One region of the Amycolatopsis sp. NBC_01307 genome, then DNA from elsewhere that is predicted to be linked to it. Evidence: riboswitches for the same ligand, from Rfam matches in the RefSeq annotation. Region 1 holds a riboswitch; the other holds the start of a gene.
What was found. Region 1 has a riboswitch for S-adenosylmethionine ahead of OG439_RS23165 (aminotransferase class V-fold PLP-dependent enzyme). Riboswitches for the same ligand answer to the same signal wherever they lie in the genome.
Positions count from the first base shown of each region.

Region 2: another riboswitch for S-adenosylmethionine. It lies ahead of OG439_RS32285 (methionine ABC transporter ATP-binding protein); the one in region 1 lies ahead of OG439_RS23165 (aminotransferase class V-fold PLP-dependent enzyme).

Region 1 covers NZ_CP108403.1:5,475,821-5,480,592, reverse strand. The annotation lists gene OG439_RS23175 (potassium/proton antiporter) at 1-400, shown strand, start outside; gene OG439_RS23170 (M23 family metallopeptidase) at 1,212-1,862, shown strand; SAM riboswitch class IV at 1,956-2,070, shown strand; gene OG439_RS23165 (aminotransferase class V-fold PLP-dependent enzyme) at 2,109-3,452, shown strand; gene OG439_RS23160 (hypothetical protein) at 3,469-3,972, shown strand; gene OG439_RS23155 (hypothetical protein) at 4,046-4,303, shown strand; gene lspA (signal peptidase II) at 4,379-4,772, shown strand, end outside.
Region 2 covers NZ_CP108403.1:7,430,017-7,434,788, reverse strand. The annotation lists gene rsmA (16S rRNA (adenine(1518)-N(6)/adenine(1519)-N(6))-dimethyltransferase RsmA) at 344-1,183, shown strand; SAM riboswitch class I at 1,345-1,435, shown strand; gene OG439_RS32285 (methionine ABC transporter ATP-binding protein) at 1,643-2,656, shown strand; gene OG439_RS32280 (DHA2 family efflux MFS transporter permease subunit) at 2,721-4,118, opposite strand; gene OG439_RS32275 (TetR/AcrR family transcriptional regulator) at 4,224-4,766, shown strand.

The sequences.
Region 1 (4,772 bases):
GTTCGTGCTGGTCATCGTGCTGACGCTGCTCCAGGGCGCGACCCTCGGCCCGCTCGCGCGCTGGCTGGGGCTGTCGAAGAAGTCGGAGGCGTACGAGATCGACGTCGACTCCGCGCCACTGGACGAGCTGGGCGCCGAGCTGCTGCAGGTCCGCATCCAGCCGGGCTCGAAGCTGCACGGCGTCTACCTGTCGGAGCTGCGCTTGCCGGTGGGTGCGACGGTGAGCCTGGTCGTGCGCGCGGGCTTAGGCTTCACACCGCAGAAGACGAGCCGCCTGCAGGAGCACGACCAGCTCCTGGTGGTCACGACGGCCACAGCCCGCGACGACGCCGAGCGCCGGCTGCGCGCGGTGGACCGCGCCGGCCGCCTGGCCCGCTGGCGCGGCGAGTCGGGGATCTGACGCGGTTCGCGGTTTGCTTGGCCGGTGTCCGCTCTGTCTCGCGGCGATGTCGCTCGCTGGGGTGGTTGGTGATCGAGTCGGGCCGCTGGGTCGCGCGGGTCGTGGCTGATCGGATGCTCGATCTTGCCGGTGCGTCTTCCGCGTCGGCTTGCTTGAGATAGGTGGGGCCGGTTGCCTGCTTGGCCGCCGTGCCGTCCGCTGGGCTTGCTTGAGGCGAGTGGGGTCGATCGGCGGGTGGCCCGCTTGGTCGCCATGCCGCCTGCGTCGGCTTTGAGGTGAGCGGGGCCGAGCGCGGATTGCCTGCTTGGCCACTGTGCGGTCCGCTGGGGTCGCCGGCGCTGCGAGTCGGACCGCCGGCTCGTTCGCGGGTTGGGCGGAACCGTGTCCGCTCGGCTCGGCATCGCCGCCGGGCTGTCCGCGTCGGTTTGCTTGAGGTGAGCGGCGTCGATCGCGGGTTGCCCGCTTGGCCACCGTGCCGTCTGCTGCGCTCGGCGGTCGCGAGCCCGGCCGGCCGCGAGTTGTCCACATCCACTCCAGTTGTCCACAGATTTCCGGCACCCACGTTTTTGCAGGTCAGCGGCGGTAGACTGGACAGGGGACGCCCCCCAGGGAGTGGTGGGGGCTGCGTTCGGGCCGGGCGGTTGTCCGGTGCCTGTCCGCTCTTCGCGTCGACCTGGTGATCTTTTCCCGCGAGGGTGAGTGATCCTCACAAAAACCTCACCTGATCTTCCCTGCGTTCCCTCTTTTGGCTTACTCTGCGCTCCATTCATTACCTCGAATGGGCGAACGTAGAGTCAAAGGAGTACGCCGGGTGACGAAGCGATACGTGCGTGGGGCCGGGCTGGTCGCGGGGATCGTCCTGGGTGTGGGGCTCGCCGCCGCTCCGGGGGCGGCCGCTGAGGTGGGGCCCTTTCCGGTGCTGGCGCTGCCGTTCAAGGCCGGCCAGCAGGTGTACTCCGCCGGCATCCACTCCGACGATGGCAGCACCGGCGTCGAGAACGCCCTCGACCTCAGCCCGGCCGACAAGACCGTGCGGGCGCCGCTGGCCGGGACCGTGCACCTGCAGCACTGCGCGGGCGGCGACTGGGTGACCATCGACCACGCCGGCGGCTGGCGGACCGGGTACTACCACATGGAAGGCATCAAGGTCACCGACGGTGAGCAGGTCGAGGCCGGCGACGTGCTCGGCTCGACCGGCAACGCCCTGCCGTGTGGTGGCAGCAGCACCGGGGCCCACGTGCACTTCACACTGTGGACACTGCCGGACGCGGCCGACTGGGACGGTCTCGCCTACAGCCAGGTCTCGACCACCGTCGCGGCGGCGCACGGTGAGCCGATCGACGGGAAGACGTTGGGTGGCTGGCTGTTCACAGCGGGCGCGGACCAGTACACCGGCACCGCGACACACCTCTCGGACCACGCCGTGACGCAGCTCCCGGGCCGTTTCCGCGCGAAGCCCTGACGCTTCTCCATTCCTGCTCGACTTGTGGTCGGTGTCTCAGAATGTGCTGTGGGGGCTGGTCGTCACGCCGATTCTCGGTTACCTTTTGAATCAGGTCATGAGTGCCAGCGTCAAGCCCCGGCTTGCTGGCCGGCAACCCTCCTACCGCGGTGGGGTGCCCCGGGTGAAGACCGGGCCGGTCGCGCCGTGCGACCGGCAAGCGCGGGCCCCTCGCCGGGGCCCCCCGGAACGCCGAGGAGGCTAACGATGACTCTCGCCATCGACCGCACCAGCACACAGACCCAGGAATCCCTTGCGTCCCAAGGTATTCCCACGGTCGCTGGTGCCTCGCTGCGAGTTCCGCTCGTCACCGGCGGAGACATCGGCTACGCCAATCTCGACCACGCGGCCAGCGCGCCCTGTCTCGACGCCGTCCGCGTGGCCGTCGACGAGTTCCTGCCCTGGTACGCGAGCGTCCACCGCGGCGCGGGCTTCGCCTCGCAGGTCTCGACCAAGCTCTACGAGCGCACCCGCGCCACGCTGCGCAGCTTCGTCGGCGCGCGCCGGACCGACACGGTCGTGTTCACCCGCAACACCACCGACTCCTTCAACCTGCTCGCCCGCAGCCTCCCGCCGCGCACCGCGGTGATCGTGTTCGACACCGAGCACCACGCCGCGCTGCTGCCGTGGCAGGGGCCGAACGTCCGGCGCCTGCCGACCCCGCGCACCCGGCTCGCGGCGGTGTCCGCTGTGGACGAAGCCCTCGCGGAATCCCCGCAGGGGCCGCGTTTGGTGGTCCTCACCGGAGCGTCCAATGTGACCGGTGAGCTGCTCCCGGTGGCGGAGATCGCCGCGGTGGCCCGCCGGCACGGCGCCCGCATCGCCCTCGACGCCGCCCAGCTCGCGCCGCACCGCAGGATCGCCATGCAGGACCTGGACGTCGACTACGTCGCCCTCTCCGGCCACAAGCTGTACGCGCCCTTCGGCGCGGGCGCGCTGATCGGCCGCGCCGACTGGCTGCGCGCCGCCCGGCCCTACCTCGCCGGCGGCGGCGCGACCAAGCTCGTCACCGAGGACGCCGTCGTCTGGAACACCGGCCCGGAGCGGCACGAAGCCGGTTCGCCCAACACCGTCGGCGTGTACGCGCTCGGCGTCGCCTGCGAAACCCTGAGCCGCAACTGGGCCGCCGTCGAAGCGCACGAGCAGGCCCTGCTCGTCCGGCTGCGCAGGGGCCTCGAGGGCATCCCGGGCTGCTCGGAGCTGCGGCTGTTCGACGCGCCGGTCGACCGCGTCGGCACGGTCAGCTTCGTCGTCGCCGGCTTCGACCCCGGCTGGCTCGCGGCGGTTCTCTCGGCGGAGTACGGCATCGGCGTCCGCGACGGCGCCTTCTGCGCCCACATCGCGGCCAAGCGCCTGATCGGCGTCACCGGCGGCGAAGGGCAGCAGGCGGTGCGCGTCAGCCTCGGCCTGGGCAGCACCGAGGAGCACGTGGATCGCGTGCTGCTGGCGCTGCGCCAGATCGTCGCCCGCGGCGCGCGCTGGGGGTACACGAAGGCGGGCGGCCGCTGGGCCCCGGTCGGCGACCCGCGGGAGCTGCCGCCGTTCTGCTGAGCGTTAGCCTGGGCCGATGGGGCGGCAGTGGATTCCGTTGGCGTTGCTGGGTTTCGCGGAACTGGTCCTGGTGACGGCCGAACTGTTCCACCGGTCGGCCGTCACCGCGGAACTGACGGCGCGGTTGCCACCGGCGACCGCCGGCTACGTGGGCCTGTTCGGCTTGACGATCGACGGTTACGGCACCAAGGCCCGGTTCCTCAGCCTCGATGACACCGTCGTGGCCTACGCCGGCGGCGCCGGTCCGGCGTGGCAGTACGCACTCATCGCGGCGTTCCTCGCCATGGTGGTCTCCTACGCCGTGGCGGGCGGGCTGCGCGCGAGGACGGTGGTGGCGTCGATCGTCGCCGTCGTGCTCGCCGTCCCGGTGCTGGACCTGCTGCTGTTCAGCCGGTTCGGTCTCGACGCGGCCACCCGCGGCCCCCTCCTGGCGACGCTCGGGCTCGCGCTGGTCGCCTGGTACGAACGCAGTCCGCTGGTGCTCGCGATGGCCGTGGCGCCGGTGCGGTGGCCGTGGTGATCGCGGACCTGCCGGGCGCGCTGATCTCCGCGACCGTGCTCGTGGCCGGGGCGTTCGCCGCTACCCTGCCCCGATGGGGGAGGGACGGCGTTTCTGGTTCCCGCTGGCGGCGCCGGGGTTCGCCCAGCTCGTGATGGCGGTCGTCGCGCCGGTGCCGGCGGCGTACGAGCGCAACTGGTTCCTGATCGCCGTGGCCTTGGTGTTCGCGCTGGTCAGCCTGGTGTTCTCGACGCCGGTGACCGGGGCGCCGAGCGCGGCGGGGGTGCTGTTCGCCGCCGCGTTCGCGGTCCTCCCGCGGCGTCCCCGCGACACTGCCGCCGGGGCACCCTGACCAGGCGTGGACAATGGACCGGTGAGCACCGAGTCCAGCGCTGGAGAACCCGACACCGACGCCGCCGCCGAGGCGGTGCCCGAGCCCGTCCAGGAGACGCCGGAAACCCCGGCGGCGACGGCGGCGACGCTGCCGAAGCGCCGGGTGGGCTGGGTGTTCGCCGTCGCGGTGGTGCTCTGGGCGATCGACCTGATCACGAAGAACCTGGTCACCGCCAACCTGGAGGGCAAGGAGCCGGTCCGGATCCTCGGCGGCCTGATCTACCTGCAGGTCATCCGCAACCCGGGTGCCGCGTTCTCGATGGCCACCGGCATGACGTGGGTGCTGGCGCTGGTCGCGCTCGCCGTCGTCATCGCGATCATCTGGATCTCGCGGCGGCTGCGCTCGATCGGCTGGGCGATCGGCCTCGGCCTGGTGCTGGCCGGCGCGCTGGGCAACCTCACCGACCGGATCTTCCGCGCACCCGGCG
Region 2 (4,772 bases), 2.0 Mb from region 1:
CAGCGAGGCATGACCCGAGTTCCGCCGCCAATCACGTGAGTCACGGGTCTGATCACGCGAGTGTCGGGTCTGATCACGTCGGTTCCGCCTGCGATCACGTGTGTCGACCGCTCAATCACGTGTGTTGACCGCTCAATCACGCGTGTCGGCCTGCTGATCACGCGAGCCGACCGTCTGGGTATGCGGGCCGACCGTCCAGGTACGTGGGTCGACTGGCTGGGTACGTGAGCCGACCGTCCACGTATGCGGGCCGACTGGCTGGGTACGTGGGCTGACCCTCTGGGGCCGGGCACTCCGGGCGGGCGTGCAGAGGGGGCCGGGTTGTCCTGGGTAGGCTCGTCCGGTGGTTGAACTGTTGGGACCTGCCGAGATCCGCGGGCTGGCGGCCGAGCTGGACGTGCGGCCGACCAAGAAGCTCGGGCAGAACTTCGTGCACGATCCCAACACCGTGCGGCGGATCGTCGACCTCGCGCACCTCGGGCCGGACGACGTCGTCCTCGAGGTCGGGCCCGGGCTCGGGTCCCTGACGCTCGGGCTGCTCGCCGCGGGGACGCGGGTCGTGGCCGTCGAGATCGATCGCAAGCTCGCCGAACGGCTGCCGAAGACCGTCGCCGAACGCGGGCCGGACGTCGCGGGCCGGCTGGACGTCCTCGAGGCCGACGCCATGCGCGTCTCGAACGCCGACCTGCCCGCCGCGCCCACCGCGCTCGTGGCCAACCTGCCCTACAACGTCGCCGTGCCGGTCGTGCTGCACCTGCTCGCCGAGGTGCCCTCCCTCAAGTCCGGCCTCGTGATGGTCCAGACCGAGGTCGCCGACCGGATGGCCGCGGGCCCGGGCAGCCGGATCTACGGCGTCCCGAGCGTCAAGCTCGCCTGGTACGGCCCGGCGCGCAAGGTCGCCGCCGTGCCACGCTCGGTGTTCTGGCCGGTACCCAACGTCGATTCCACGCTCGTCGCGTTCGAACGCGGGGAGACGCCGGCGTCCGAGGACCGGGATCGGCTGTTCGGTCTCGTGGACGCCGCGTTCTCACAACGCAGGAAGACCCTCCGCGCCGCGCTCGCCGGCTGGGCGGGGTCGGCCGAGCGGGCCGGCGAGCTGCTGGTGGCCGCCGGGATCGACCCGAAGACCCGCGGTGAGCAGCTGGACGTGCACGACTTCGCCCGGCTCGCCGCCGTCCGGTGACGCGTCCTCAGTGGAACTGACGGTGCCCGCCGACGCCGGAGCGTGCGCGTCGCGGCGAAATAAGTCTTCCTGAGTGCTGTTCCCGCGATTCGGACACCTCCAGTCGTGTGATCTGGCCCAACAGGCTTGCTTTCGCTCCTCGGGATCGGTTTTACTCAGTACGTCCATCCCGAGCGACTGAGAGACCTGGCTCGCCGAAGTCGCAGCAACCACCCTCCGCAGGGCAGGTGCTACCGCCAGGACCGATGGAGGCCGTCCCGATGAAGAGGGTTGCTCGCCCGCTGCTGCTGACCAAACGCCGCGTTGTCGACGAGGGTCGCCGCTCCGTGACCGCATGTCGACGCTCCAACTGAGCTTGCTCGACCCGTCACACCTCTTCTTCATGCACCGTCCATAGAGGACGGACACTCGCTTGCGGCCGGACGCGCTTCTCTGCGCGCCCCGTTTTCTGGAGCCTTCGTGATCACCGTCGAAAACCTGTCCAAGTCCTTTGCCCTCAACGGAAATCCGGTCGTCGCGCTGCGGGACGTGAGCGTCGACGTCCAGGCCGGCTCACTGTTCGGCGTCGTCGGTCCGGCCGGTTCCGGCAAGTCCGTCCTCGCCCGGTGCATCGCGCTGCAGGAGCGGCCGGACCGCGGTGTCGTCCGGCTCGACGGCCTCAACACCGGCACCCTCGACGGCCGCCGGCTCCGCGAGATCCGCCGCCAGCTCGGCGTCGTCGGCACCAAGCCGGAGCTGATCGCCGAGCGCACCATCGCCGGCAACATCGCGTCCCCGCTGGAGCAGCTGGGCGTCGACGGCCCGCAGCGCCGCAGCAAGGTCGGCTCGCTGCTCGACCTCGTCGGCCTGACCCCGCGCGCCGCGCAGCGTCCCGGCGAGCTCACCGAAGGGCAGCTCCGCCGCGTCGCCGTGGCGAAGGCCCTGGCCGCGGCCCCCGCCGTGCTGCTCGCCGACGACCCGACCGCCGGGATCGACCCGGAGGAGGCCGGCGCGGTGCTCACCGTGCTCGACCGGGCCCGCGCCGAGCTGGGTGTCACCATCGTCATCACGACGCCGGACGCGAGCGTCGTCCGCCGGGTGTGCGACGACGTCGCGGTGCTCGAAGACGGCACCGTCGTCGAGCGTGGCTCCGTGCTCGACCTGATCTCGAACCCGGCCAGCCGCACCGCGCAGGCGCTGCTGCCCGCCATCGAGACCACCCGCTCGCAGTCCTCGCGCTACGACCGCTCGGTCGACGTCGTGCTGGTCGGCTTCGCTTCGGTCGGCGCGCTGCTGCCCGAGGCCGCGGGCCGCTTCGACGTCGAGTTCGCCACCATCGGCGGCGGCCTGACCCGGATCGGCGACACCCCGGTCGGCCGGTTCCGCCTCGGCGTCCGCGGCGAGCGGGCCGACGCCGCGCTGGCGTGGGTCGCCGAGCGCGGCGGCCACGTCACGCACACCGCCCGCGGCCCCCAGGGCGTCGCCGCGGCCTGACCCCGAACGTCCGTGAAGGCCTCCTTACCGGCTCTTATGGCCGGGAAGGAGGCCTTCACGGCTTTCAGCGGGTGCTGCGCGGGAGCAGCAGGAGTGCGGTGAGGGCGGCTGTGGCGACGAGGCCGGCCGCCCAGGCCGCGGCTGTTGTGTAGCCGTGGACGATCGCCGTCGACGTTGTGAGCCCGGCCGCCGCCGCGGTGGCGATCGTGTTCAGCGTCGCCGTCCCCAGTGACGCGCCGACCTGCTGCGACGTCGTCACGAACGCAGATGCGGCTCCGGCGTCCCGCGCGCCGACGTCGCGGGTCGCGACGTTCAGCACCACCGGCATGCACAGCCCGGCGCCCAGGCCCAGCAGCAGCTGCATCGGCAGGATCACCGCGGCGTACGACGAGTCCGGCGTCAACCGGGTGGCCAGCAGCAACCCGCCCGCCAGCACGAAGAGCCCGCCCGCCAGCAGCGGACGCGGGCCGAAGCGGGCCAGCAACCGCCCCGACAGCTGCGTCGAGGCGAAGAGGTTCGCGCCCAGCGTCGGCAGGAACGCCAGCGCCGCGGCGAGCGCGCCGTAGCCCATCACCACCTGCAGCTGGTACGTCAGGAACAGGAACATCCCGAACGCGCCGAACGACGCGGTCCCGACGGTCAGGTACGCGACGGCGCGGGCGCGGTCGCGCACCACCGCGAGCGGCAGCAGCGGGTGCGGGTGGCCGGCCTGCCGGGCGACGAACGCGCCGAGCAGCACCACCGCGAGCGCGAGGAAACCCAGTACCCACAACGAGTTCCAGCCCAGCGTCGCCGCTTCGGACAGCGCGTGCACCAGCACGACGACGCCGCCGCAGCTGAGCAGCGCACTGGTCCAGTCCAGCTTGGTGTCGCGGTGCCCGGCCGTGGCCGGCACGGCGAACCAGGCGCCCAGCCCGGCCACCACGGCGAGCGGCACGTTGATGTAGAGCGACCAGCGCCAGTCGAGGAACTGCGTGAGCGCGCCGCCGAGCGTGAGGCCGAGCGCGGAGCCGGAGATCATGATGGCGCTGAAGATCCCGAACGCCTTCCCGCGTTCGCGCGGGTCGGTGAAGGTGAGCGTCAGCAGGGACATCGTCGACGGCGCGAGCAGCGCGGCGAACACACCCTGGGCGGCGCGCGCGGCGATCAGCCAGCCGGCGCTCGGCGCCGCGCCGCCGAGCGCGGAGGCGACGGCGAACCCGGCGACGCCGACGAGCAGCGTCGTGCGGCGGCCGAGCCGGTCGGCCAGCCGGCCGCCGAGCAGCAGCAGGCCGCCGAACGCCAGCGTGTACGCGGAGATCGTCCACTGGCGGCCGGTGTCGGACATGCCGAGCGCGCGCTGCGCCGAGGGCAGCGCGATGTTCACGACGGTCGTGTCGAGCACGACCATGAGCTGGGCCAGACCGAGCGCGGCGAGCGCGAGCCGGCGGCTCATGGCGCGCGGTGGCGCGAGTGCGGTCATGGTGGACCCCCGAGGTAGGCTGTGGATGCATTGCTTGACGGCCGACTAGCAATGCCGAAGGTAGGTCATTGCTAGTCGGCCGTCAAGCAAGTTGAGGAGTGAGGCATGGCCGGGCGGCGCACCGACACGCGCGAACGTATCCAGCGCGTCGCGCTCGAACTGTTCGCCGAGCAGGGCTACGAGGGCAGCTCGCTGCGGGAGATCGCCGAGCGGCTGGACGTCACGAAAGCCGCGCTGTACTACCACTTCCGCACGAAGGAGGACATCGTCTCGAGCCTCCTCGAGGACTGGGGGACCGCGCTCGACGACCTTCTGGCGCGCGAGACGGGCCCGGCCGAGCTGCTCACCGCGTACGCCGGGCTGGTCGAGACCCGGTTCGGCCCGGTGATGGGCCTGGTCCAGCGCAACACGTCGGCGTTGAAGGCGATCGCGGCCGGCGCGGGCCTGGCGGATCGGATGCTGCGGCTGCACGAGCGGCTCCGCGGCGGTTCGGCCGACCCCGAGTCCGATCTGCGGGCCAGGCTCGCGCTCGTGGCCGTCCAGCTCAACAGCGCCGAGGGCGGCCCGGGCACGCCGCCGGGCGTCGCGCTCGCCGTCGCGCTCGACGTCCTTTCTCCTGACGGGAAGCCGGCCGGTGCGGGCACGTAGGCTGGT